One region of the Nonomuraea ferruginea genome, then DNA from elsewhere that is predicted to be linked to it. Evidence: predicted binding sites of a transcription regulator. Region 1 holds the regulator's gene; the other holds the start of a gene.
The links. The regulator HspR, encoded in region 1, represses chaperone genes until heat shock. The targets are predictions, from matches to a motif close to ANTTGAGTCNNNNNGACTCAANT.
Positions count from the first base shown of each region.

Region 2: lon (endopeptidase La) is a predicted target of HspR. The motif match lies at 1,483-1,505, and genes of this name have one in related genera.

Region 1 is NZ_BAABFD010000006.1:150,585-154,962, forward strand. It holds gene grpE (nucleotide exchange factor GrpE) at 1-223, shown strand, start outside; gene dnaJ (molecular chaperone DnaJ) at 243-1,424, shown strand; gene ABD999_RS13655 (heat shock protein transcriptional repressor HspR) at 1,429-1,779, shown strand; gene clpB (ATP-dependent chaperone ClpB) at 1,780-4,350, shown strand.
Region 2 is NZ_BAABFD010000030.1:35,205-39,582, reverse strand. It holds gene ABD999_RS39900 (response regulator) at 1-97, opposite strand, end outside; gene ABD999_RS39895 (sensor histidine kinase) at 94-1,344, opposite strand; gene lon (endopeptidase La) at 1,519-3,879, shown strand; gene ABD999_RS39885 (alpha/beta hydrolase) at 3,931-4,378, opposite strand, start outside.

The sequences.
Region 1 (4,378 bases):
GCTCACCAAGCTGGGGCTCAGCCCGTTCGGTCAGAAGGGCGACCCGTTCGACCCGGTGATCCACGAGGCGCTGATGCACAGCTACTCGCCCGAGGTGACCGAGCCGACCGCGGTCGAGGTGCTGCAGCTCGGCTACCAGATGGGCGACCGGGTGCTGCGCCCGGCGCGCGTGGCCGTGGCCGAGCCGGGCGACTCACCCGCGTCCGATGACGACGACAACTGACGAGGACGAAGGGCCGTAGATGAGCACCAAGGACTACCTGGAGAAGGACTACTACGCCGTCCTTGGTGTGCCCAAGTCAGCCACCGCCGACGAGATCAAGAAGGCGTACCGGAAGCTGGCCAGGCAGTACCACCCCGACACCAACCAGGGCGACACGGCCAAGGAGAAGAAGTTCAAGGAAGTCTCCGAGGCCTACGACGTCCTGTCCGACAGCAAGCGCCGCAAGGAGTACGACGAGGCGCGCACGCTGTTCGGCTCCGGGGTGGGCGGCCAGCGTCCGGGTGGTGGCGGCGGCGGTTTCCCGTTCGACTTCGGCGACCTGTTCGGCGGCACCGGTCAGCAGACCTCCGGCCAGGGGGCGGGCGACCGCTTCAGCGACCTGTTCGGCGGGCTGTTCAACCGGGGCGGCACGACCCGCCCCGGCACCGCCACCAGGCCGCGCCGCGGGCAGGACATCGAGTCGGAGGTGACGCTGTCGTTCACGGAGGCCGCCGAGGGCACCACGGTGTCGCTCAGGCTGACCAGCTCGGCGGCCTGCACCGCGTGCAGCGGGACCGGCGCCAAGGCCGGCACCACCCCGCGGGTCTGCCCGACCTGCGAGGGCACCGGCGCGGCCAGCCGCAACCTGGGCAACTTCGCCTTCTCCGAGCCGTGCCGCGACTGCAAGGGCCGCGGGCTGCTCGTGGACGACCCCTGCCCCGTCTGCGAGGGCAACGGCCGGGCCAAGAGCACCCGCACGATCCAGGCGCGCATCCCCGCGGGGGTGGCCGACGGGCAGCGGGTCAGGCTCAAGGCCAAGGGCGCACCGGGCGAGAACGGCGGCCCATCCGGCGATCTCTACATCGTGACGCACGTCAAGCCGCACACCGTCTTCGGCAGGTCGGGTGACAACCTGACCGTCACGGTCCCCGTGACGTTCTCGGAGGCGGCGCTAGGCGCCGAGATCAAGGTGCCGACGCTCAAGGGACTGCCGGTGACACTGCGCATCCCCTCGGGCACGCCGAACGGGCGCACGTTCCGCATCCGCGGCCGGGGTGTCACGCGCAAGGACGGCACCAAGGGCGACCTGCTCGCCAGCGTCGAGGTCATGGTGCCGAAGACGCTCGACGACAAGTCTCGTGAGCTGCTCACGGAGTTCAACACCGCCACAGCGGCCGAGGACCCGCGGGCCGATCTCATCTTGAGAGCCAGAAGCGAGTGAGCCCATGGACGCCAACTACTTCGACCTGTCGGACGACACTCCTGTTTACGTGATCTCGGTGGCCGCGCAGCTGTCGGGTCTGCATCCGCAGACCCTTCGGCAGTACGACCGGCTCGGTCTGGTCTGTCCGGGCCGTACGGCGGGGCGCGGCCGCCTCTACTCCACAAGAGACATCATCCAGCTGCGCGAGGTCCAGCGCCTCTCCCAGGAGGAGGGCATCAACCTCGCCGGCATCAAGCGGATCCTGGAGCTGGAGAACGAGTCGTTGCGGCTGCGTGAGGAGGTTCACCGCCTCCGCGCCGAGCTACAGATGATCAAGGCGCTGATCCGTTACGAGCTGCCACCGGGGGCGTAGATGGAATACAAGCTCACTCAGAAGAGTCAGGAGGCGCTCTCGGGCGCCATGCGGCGGGCCGCCGCCGAGGGCAACCCCGAGATCTCCCCGCTTCACCTGCTGACCACGCTGCTCTCGCAGACGGGCGGCACCGCCGTCCCGCTGCTGGAGGCGGTCAGCGCCGACTGGCGGACGCTGCGGGCCAAGGCCGAGGAGCAGCTCGCGGCGCTGCCCAAGGCTCAGGGCGCGACCGTGGGGGCGCCGACGAGCTCCCGCCACCTGCTCACGGTGATGAACACCGCCGCCCAGCACGCCAAGCGGCTGGAAGACCAGTACGTGTCGACCGAGCACCTGCTGGTGGGCCTCGCCGCCGACGGCGGCCAGGCCGCCGACCTGCTGAAGTCCGCGGGCGCCACCCCGCAGGCGCTGCTCGACGCGTTCGAGAAGGTACGCGGCCACGCCCGGGTCACCAGTGAGACGCCCGAGGACACCTACCAGGCGCTCGAGAAGTACGGCATCGACCTGACCGGGCAGGCCCGCTCGGGCAAGCTCGACCCGGTCATCGGCCGCGACTCGGAGATCCGCCGGGTGGTGCAGGTGCTCAGCCGGCGCACCAAGAACAACCCGGTGCTGATCGGCGAGCCCGGCGTCGGCAAGACGGCCGTGGTCGAGGGCCTGGCCCAGCGGATCGTGGCCGGCGACGTGCCGGAGTCGCTGCGCAACAAGCGGCTGATCGGGCTCGACCTGGGCGCGATGGTGGCGGGCGCGAAGTACCGCGGCGAGTTCGAGGAGCGGCTCAAGGCCGTGCTCGCCGAGATCAAGGAGAGCGACGGCCAGGTCGTCACGTTCATCGACGAGCTCCACACCGTCGTCGGCGCGGGAGCCGCCGAGGGCGCGATGGACGCGGGCAACATGCTCAAGCCGATGCTGGCCCGCGGCGAGCTGCGGATGATCGGCGCGACCACGCTCGACGAGTACCGCGAGCGCATCGAGAAGGACCCTGCGCTGGAGCGCCGCTTCCAGCAGGTGTACGTGGGCGAGCCGACGGTGGAGGACACCATCGCGATCCTGCGCGGGCTGAAGGGCCGCTACGAGGCCCATCACCAGGTGCAGATCGCCGACAGCGCGCTCGTCGCCGCCGCAGCGCTCTCCGACCGCTACATCACCAGCAGGTTCCTGCCCGACAAGGCCATCGACCTGGTCGACGAGGCCGCCTCCCGGCTGCGCATGGAGATCGACTCCCGTCCGGTGGAGATCGACCAGCTCCAGCGGACCGTCGACCGGATGAAGATGGAGGAGCTGGCGCTCTCCAAGGAGACCGACGAGGCGTCCGTGCAACGCCTGGAGCGGCTCCACCAGGAGCTGGCCGACCGCCAGGAGGAGCTGAACGCCCTGGTCGGCCGATGGGAGCACGAGAAGGCGGGCCTCAACAAGGTCGGCGAGCTGAAGAAGCAGCTCGACGAGGCGCGCGGCACCGCCGAGCGGGCGCAGCGCGACGGCGACTTCGAGACCGCGTCCCGGGTCATGTACGCCGACGTGCCACGCCTGGAGCAGGCGCTGAAGGCCGCCTCCGAGGCCGCCCCCGACGAGAACGCCATGGTCAAGGAGGAGGTCGGCCCCGACGACATCGCCGAGGTGATCTCGTCCTGGACCGGCATCCCGGCGGGCCGCCTGCTGGAGGCCGAGACGGCCAAGCTGCTGCGCATGGAGGAGGAACTGGGCAAGCGGCTCATCGGCCAGCACGAGGCCGTGCGCGCGGCGTCCGACGCGGTGCGGCGCAGCCGGGCCGGCATCGCCGACCCCGACAGGCCGACGGGCTCGTTCCTGTTCCTCGGCCCGACCGGTGTCGGCAAGACCGAGCTGGCCAAGGCGCTGGCGGAGTTCCTGTTCGACGACGAGCGGGCGATGACCCGCATCGACATGAGCGAATACTCCGAGAAGCACAGCGTCGCCCGGCTCGTCGGCGCGCCTCCCGGCTACGTCGGCTACGAGGAGGGCGGCCAGCTGACAGAGGCCGTCCGGCGCCGCCCGTACACCGTGGTGCTGCTGGACGAGGTGGAGAAGGCCCATCCGGAGGTCTTCGACATCCTGCTCCAGGTGCTCGACGACGGGCGGCTGACCGACGGTCAGGGCCGCACGGTCGACTTCCGCAACACGATCCTGATCCTGACGTCCAACCTCGGCTCCCACTTCCTCGTCGACCCGACGATGGAGAACGGCGCGAAGCGCGAGGCCGTGATGGGCGCGGTGCGCAGCGCGTTCAAGCCGGAGTTCCTCAACCGGCTGGACGACGTGATCCTGTTCGACGCGCTCGGCTCCGAGGAGCTGACGCGGATCGTCGACCTGCAGGTCGACCGGCTGGCCCAGCGGCTGGCCGACCGCAGGCTGACCCTGGAGGTCACGCCGGCGGCCCGCGAGTGGCTGGCCCTGACGGGCTACGACCCGATGTACGGGGCGCGCCCGCTGCGCCGCCTGGTCCAGTCGGCGATCGGCGACAAGCTGGCCAAGGCGGTGCTGTCCGGCGAGATCGTCGACGGCGACAAGGTCCTGGTCGACCTCGGCGACGACGAGCTGTCCGTCCAGCGGGCCTGACACACCCACGCGAACGCCCGGAGGCCAT
Region 2 (4,378 bases), on a different contig from region 1:
CCTCGCCCACGACCACGATGTCGGGCTGGGAGCTCAGGAACACGGTGAAGCCCGTGCGCACCATGCCCTGGTCGTCGGCGATCAGAACCCGTATCACCCTGAACCCCGTCCGGTCGGCAGCACCGCGGTCACCTGGAAGCCTCCCACCGGGACCGGCCCCGCCTCCAGTGTGCCGCCGAGCAGCGCCGCCCGCTCACGCATGCCGACGAGCCCGTGACCGGCGCCCGGCGAGTGGGCGGGGGAGGAGCCGGGGCCGTTGGTGATGTGCAGGCGCACGCCGTGGTCGTCGCGGCCGATGTCGAGCACGACGGTCGCGCCGGGGGCGTGGCGCATCGCGTTGCTCAGCGACTCCTGCACGATCCGGTAGGCGGACATGCCCACCGCCTGTGGCACCCTCTCCAGCGACTCGGGCCGCCTGACCAGCACGGACAGCCCGGCCGCCCGCGCGTTGGCCACCAGGTCGTCCACCTGCTCCAGGCCGGGCTGCGGGGCGGTGTCGGTGCGGCCCTCCTCGTCGCGCAGCACGCCGAGCACCTGCCGGAGCTGGGCGATCGCCTCCAGCGACAGCGCGCGGATGCCGGCCAGCCCCGCCTCCAGCTGGGCCGGGTCGCCCGCCGCCTTGAGCGGCACCGCCTCGGCCTGGATCGCGATCACCGACATGTGGTGGGCCACCACGTCGTGCAGCTCGCGGGCGATGCGGGCGCGCTCCTCCAGCACGGCCTGCGCGCCCATGGCCTCCTGGCTGCGCCGCTCCTCCAGGGCGAGCCGCTCGGTGGCGCTGCGCCGCACCCGAACGTTGTAGCCGAGGAGCATGACGGCGCCCACGATGACCGACCCGAGCGGCATGCCGTTGGGGAAGGCGATCCACATCACCAGCACGCTGATCACCCAGGCAGCGCCGGTGATCCGCCGATCGCAGCGCACCGCCACCGAGTAGGCCACGAGCAGGTAGGAGAGCACCATCTCCGGGGTGTAGGGGTTGTCCTCGTAGTCGATGCCCAGCTCGAAGGAGACCCAGAGCCCGGCGGGCAGCAGGGCCAGCGAGGCGCGCCAGGCCGCCAGCGGCCTCCGGTCGCGCAGCACGAGCGGCACCGCGACCCCCAGCGCGGCCAGATAGGCGACGGCCAGGCGTTCGTCATGCTGGAGGACCCGGTCGTAGGTGGTCAGGAACAGGATGAGGGCCAGCAGCGCGTCGGCCGTCCGCACCAGGTCGAGCGTGCGGAACGGCAGCAGCCCGAGCCAGCGCGGCACCGGCATGGCCAGCCGGCGGGACCGGGGCGTGGGCGGGTCGGCCTCGCCCTTGTAGAGCACGAGAGGGATGGGGCGCAGCACGGCCGAGAACACGGTTGAAGACTACGAGCCGGGTGCGCGCCGCGCGTCGCACCCAGGTCTGATCCGTTCTCACCCTTAGGTATCACTTACATGATTACGCTCGCTCTGAGCGAACATCGGCAAGCAAGGGAACATTACGAGGCTCCGATGAATTGAGTCGGTATAACTCAACCCTTTGGAGTTCGCATGAGTGAGAGCTTGATCCTGCCGGTTCTGCCGCTGGACGACGCCGTCGTGCTGCCGGGCATGGTGGTTCCCCTGGACCTGTCCGACTCCGAGGTGCGCGCCGCGATCGACGCGGCCCAGGCATCCGATGGCAACAAGCCACAGGTGCTCCTCGTTCCCCGCATCGACGGCCGCTACGGCGCCGTCGGCGTGCGCGCCGTCGTCGAGCAGGTCGGGCGGCTGCCCGGCGGCGAGCCCGCCGCCGTGGTCCGCGGCGTCGACCGGGTGCGCATGGGCGCCGGCACGACCGGCCCCGGCGCGGCGCTGTGGGTGGAGGCCGTGACCGTGGACGCGGTCCCCGCCGGTGAGCGCGCCCACGAGCTGGCCAAGGAGTACAAGGCCCTGGCCACCACCATCCTGCAGAAGCGCGGCGCCTGGCAGGTGGTCGACCAGGTCAACCAGATCGACGACCCCTCGGTGCTGGCCGACAGCTCCGGCTACACCCCGTGGCTGTCCACCGCCCAGAAGGTGGAGCTGCTGGAGGCCGGCGACCCCGCCGACCGGCTGGCCAAGCTGGTCGAATGGTCCCGCGAGCACCTGGCCGAGCTGGACGTGGCCGAGACGATCCGCAAGGACGTCCAGGAGGGCATGGAGAAGCAGCAGCGCGAGTTCCTGCTGCGCCAGCAGCTCGCCGCCATCCGCAAGGAGCTGAAGGAGCTCAACGGCGACTCGGCCGAGACCGAGGAGGAGGACTACCGCGCCCGCGTCGAGGCGGCCGACCTGCCCGGGAAGGTGCGCGAGGCCGCACTCAAGGAGGTCGACAAGCTGGAGCGGACCTCCGAGCAGTCCCCGGAGACCGGCTGGATCCGCACCTGGCTCGACACGGTCCTCGACCTGCCGTGGAACGTGCGTACCGAGGACAACTACGACATCGTCGGCGCCCGCGAGGTGCTGGACGCCGACCACACGGGCCTGTCCGATGTGAAGGACCGCATCATCGAGCACCTGGCCGTGCGCAAGCGCCGCCAGGAGAAGGGGCTCGGCGTGGTGGGCGGCCGGCGCAGCGGCGCCGTGCTCGCCCTGGCCGGCCCTCCCGGCGTCGGCAAGACCTCGCTCGGCGAGTCGGTCGCCCGCGCCATGGGCCGCAAGTTCGTCCGGGTCGCGCTCGGCGGCGTCCGCGACGAGGCGGAGATCCGCGGCCACCGGCGCACCTACGTGGGCGCGCTGCCCGGCCGCATCGTCCGCGCCGTCCGCGAGGCCGGCTCGATGAACCCGGTCGTGCTGCTCGACGAGGTCGACAAGGTCGGCGCCGACTACCGGGGCGACCCGACGGCCGCGCTGCTGGAGGTGCTCGACCCGGCGCAGAACCACACGTTCCGCGACCACTACCTGGAGGTCGAGCTCGACCTGAGCGACGTGCTCTTCCTGGCCACGGCCAACGTCCTGGAGGCGATCCCCGGCCCGCTGCTCGACCGGATGGAGGTCGTCACGCTCGACGGCTACACCGAGGACGAGAAGGTCGCCATCGCCCGCGACCACCTGGTGCCCCGCCAGCTCGGGCTGGCCGGTCTGACGGCCGAGGAGGTCACCGTCGAGGACGAGGCGCTGCGCAGGCTGGCCACCGAGTACACCCGCGAGGCCGGCGTCCGCTCCCTGGAGCGGTCGGTCGCCCGCATCCTGCGCAAGGTCGCGGCCGGCGACGAGCTCCCGGTCACGGTCGGCGCCGACGGCCTGACCGCCTACCTGGGCAGGCCCAGGTTCGTGCCGGAGTCGTCGCTGCCGGAGAACGCCCAGCGCACCTCGGTGCCGGGCGTGGCCACCGGCCTGGCGGTCACCGGCGCCGGCGGCGACGTGCTCTACGTGGAGGCGTCGCTGGCCGACCCGGAGACCGGCGAGACCGGCCTGACCCTGACCGGCCAGCTCGGCGACGTGATGAAGGAGTCGGCCAGGATCGCGATGTCCTACCTGCGCTCCCACGGCGCGGAGCTGGAGCTGCCGGTCACCGCGCTGAAGGACCGCTCGGTGCACGTCCACTTCCCGGCGGGCGCCGTGCCCAAGGACGGCCCGTCGGCGGGCGTGACGCTGACGACCGCGCTGGCCTCGCTGCTGTCGGGCCGGCAGGTCCGCGGGGACGTGGCGATGACCGGCGAGATCTCGCTCACCGGCCGGGTGCTGCCGATCGGCGGCGTCAAGCAGAAGCTGCTGGCGGCGCACCGGGCGGGCATCTCCACGGTGCTCATCCCGGCGCGCAACGAGCCGGACCTGGACGACGTGCCCCAGGAGGTCCGCGACGAGCTGACCATCCACGCGGTCAGCGACGTGCGCGAGGTCCTGGACATCGCGCTCGTCCCGGCTCAGGTGGCCGGCAGCGTCGCCGCCTGATCCCGTACGAGGACGCCCCGCTCAGGCGGGGCGTCTTCCGTATGGGAGGTCTCAAGGCAGGGAGGCGGTGAACTCCAGCACGCTCTCGTTCACCTCGGCCGCGAAGTGGCCGGAGATCGAGTGCGTCGCCTCCGGCCACAGCTCGGCGCGCACGCCGGGGATGAGGTCACGCGCCCGCCGCACCGCCAGGGCCGGGTCGTGGATGACGCTTCGCCCGGCCACCAGCACCAGCGCGGGCACCGTGATCGAGCGCAGCTGCTCGTCGGTGAAGCGCGCGGGAGGCGGGAGCGCGGGCCTGTAGTGCGCCATCGTCGCGGAGATGAGCCGGGCCACGGGGTCGTCCGGCGCGATCTCGCCGCCGGTGCCGTCGATCCACCTGAGAAAGCGCGGCCGCGCCCAGCGCGAGACGAACGGCAGCATGACCGGGATCGTCCGCAGAATCAGCCCGGCCGGTATCGGGGCCAGCGTGCCGGCCGGGTCGATCAGGCTGATCGAGGCC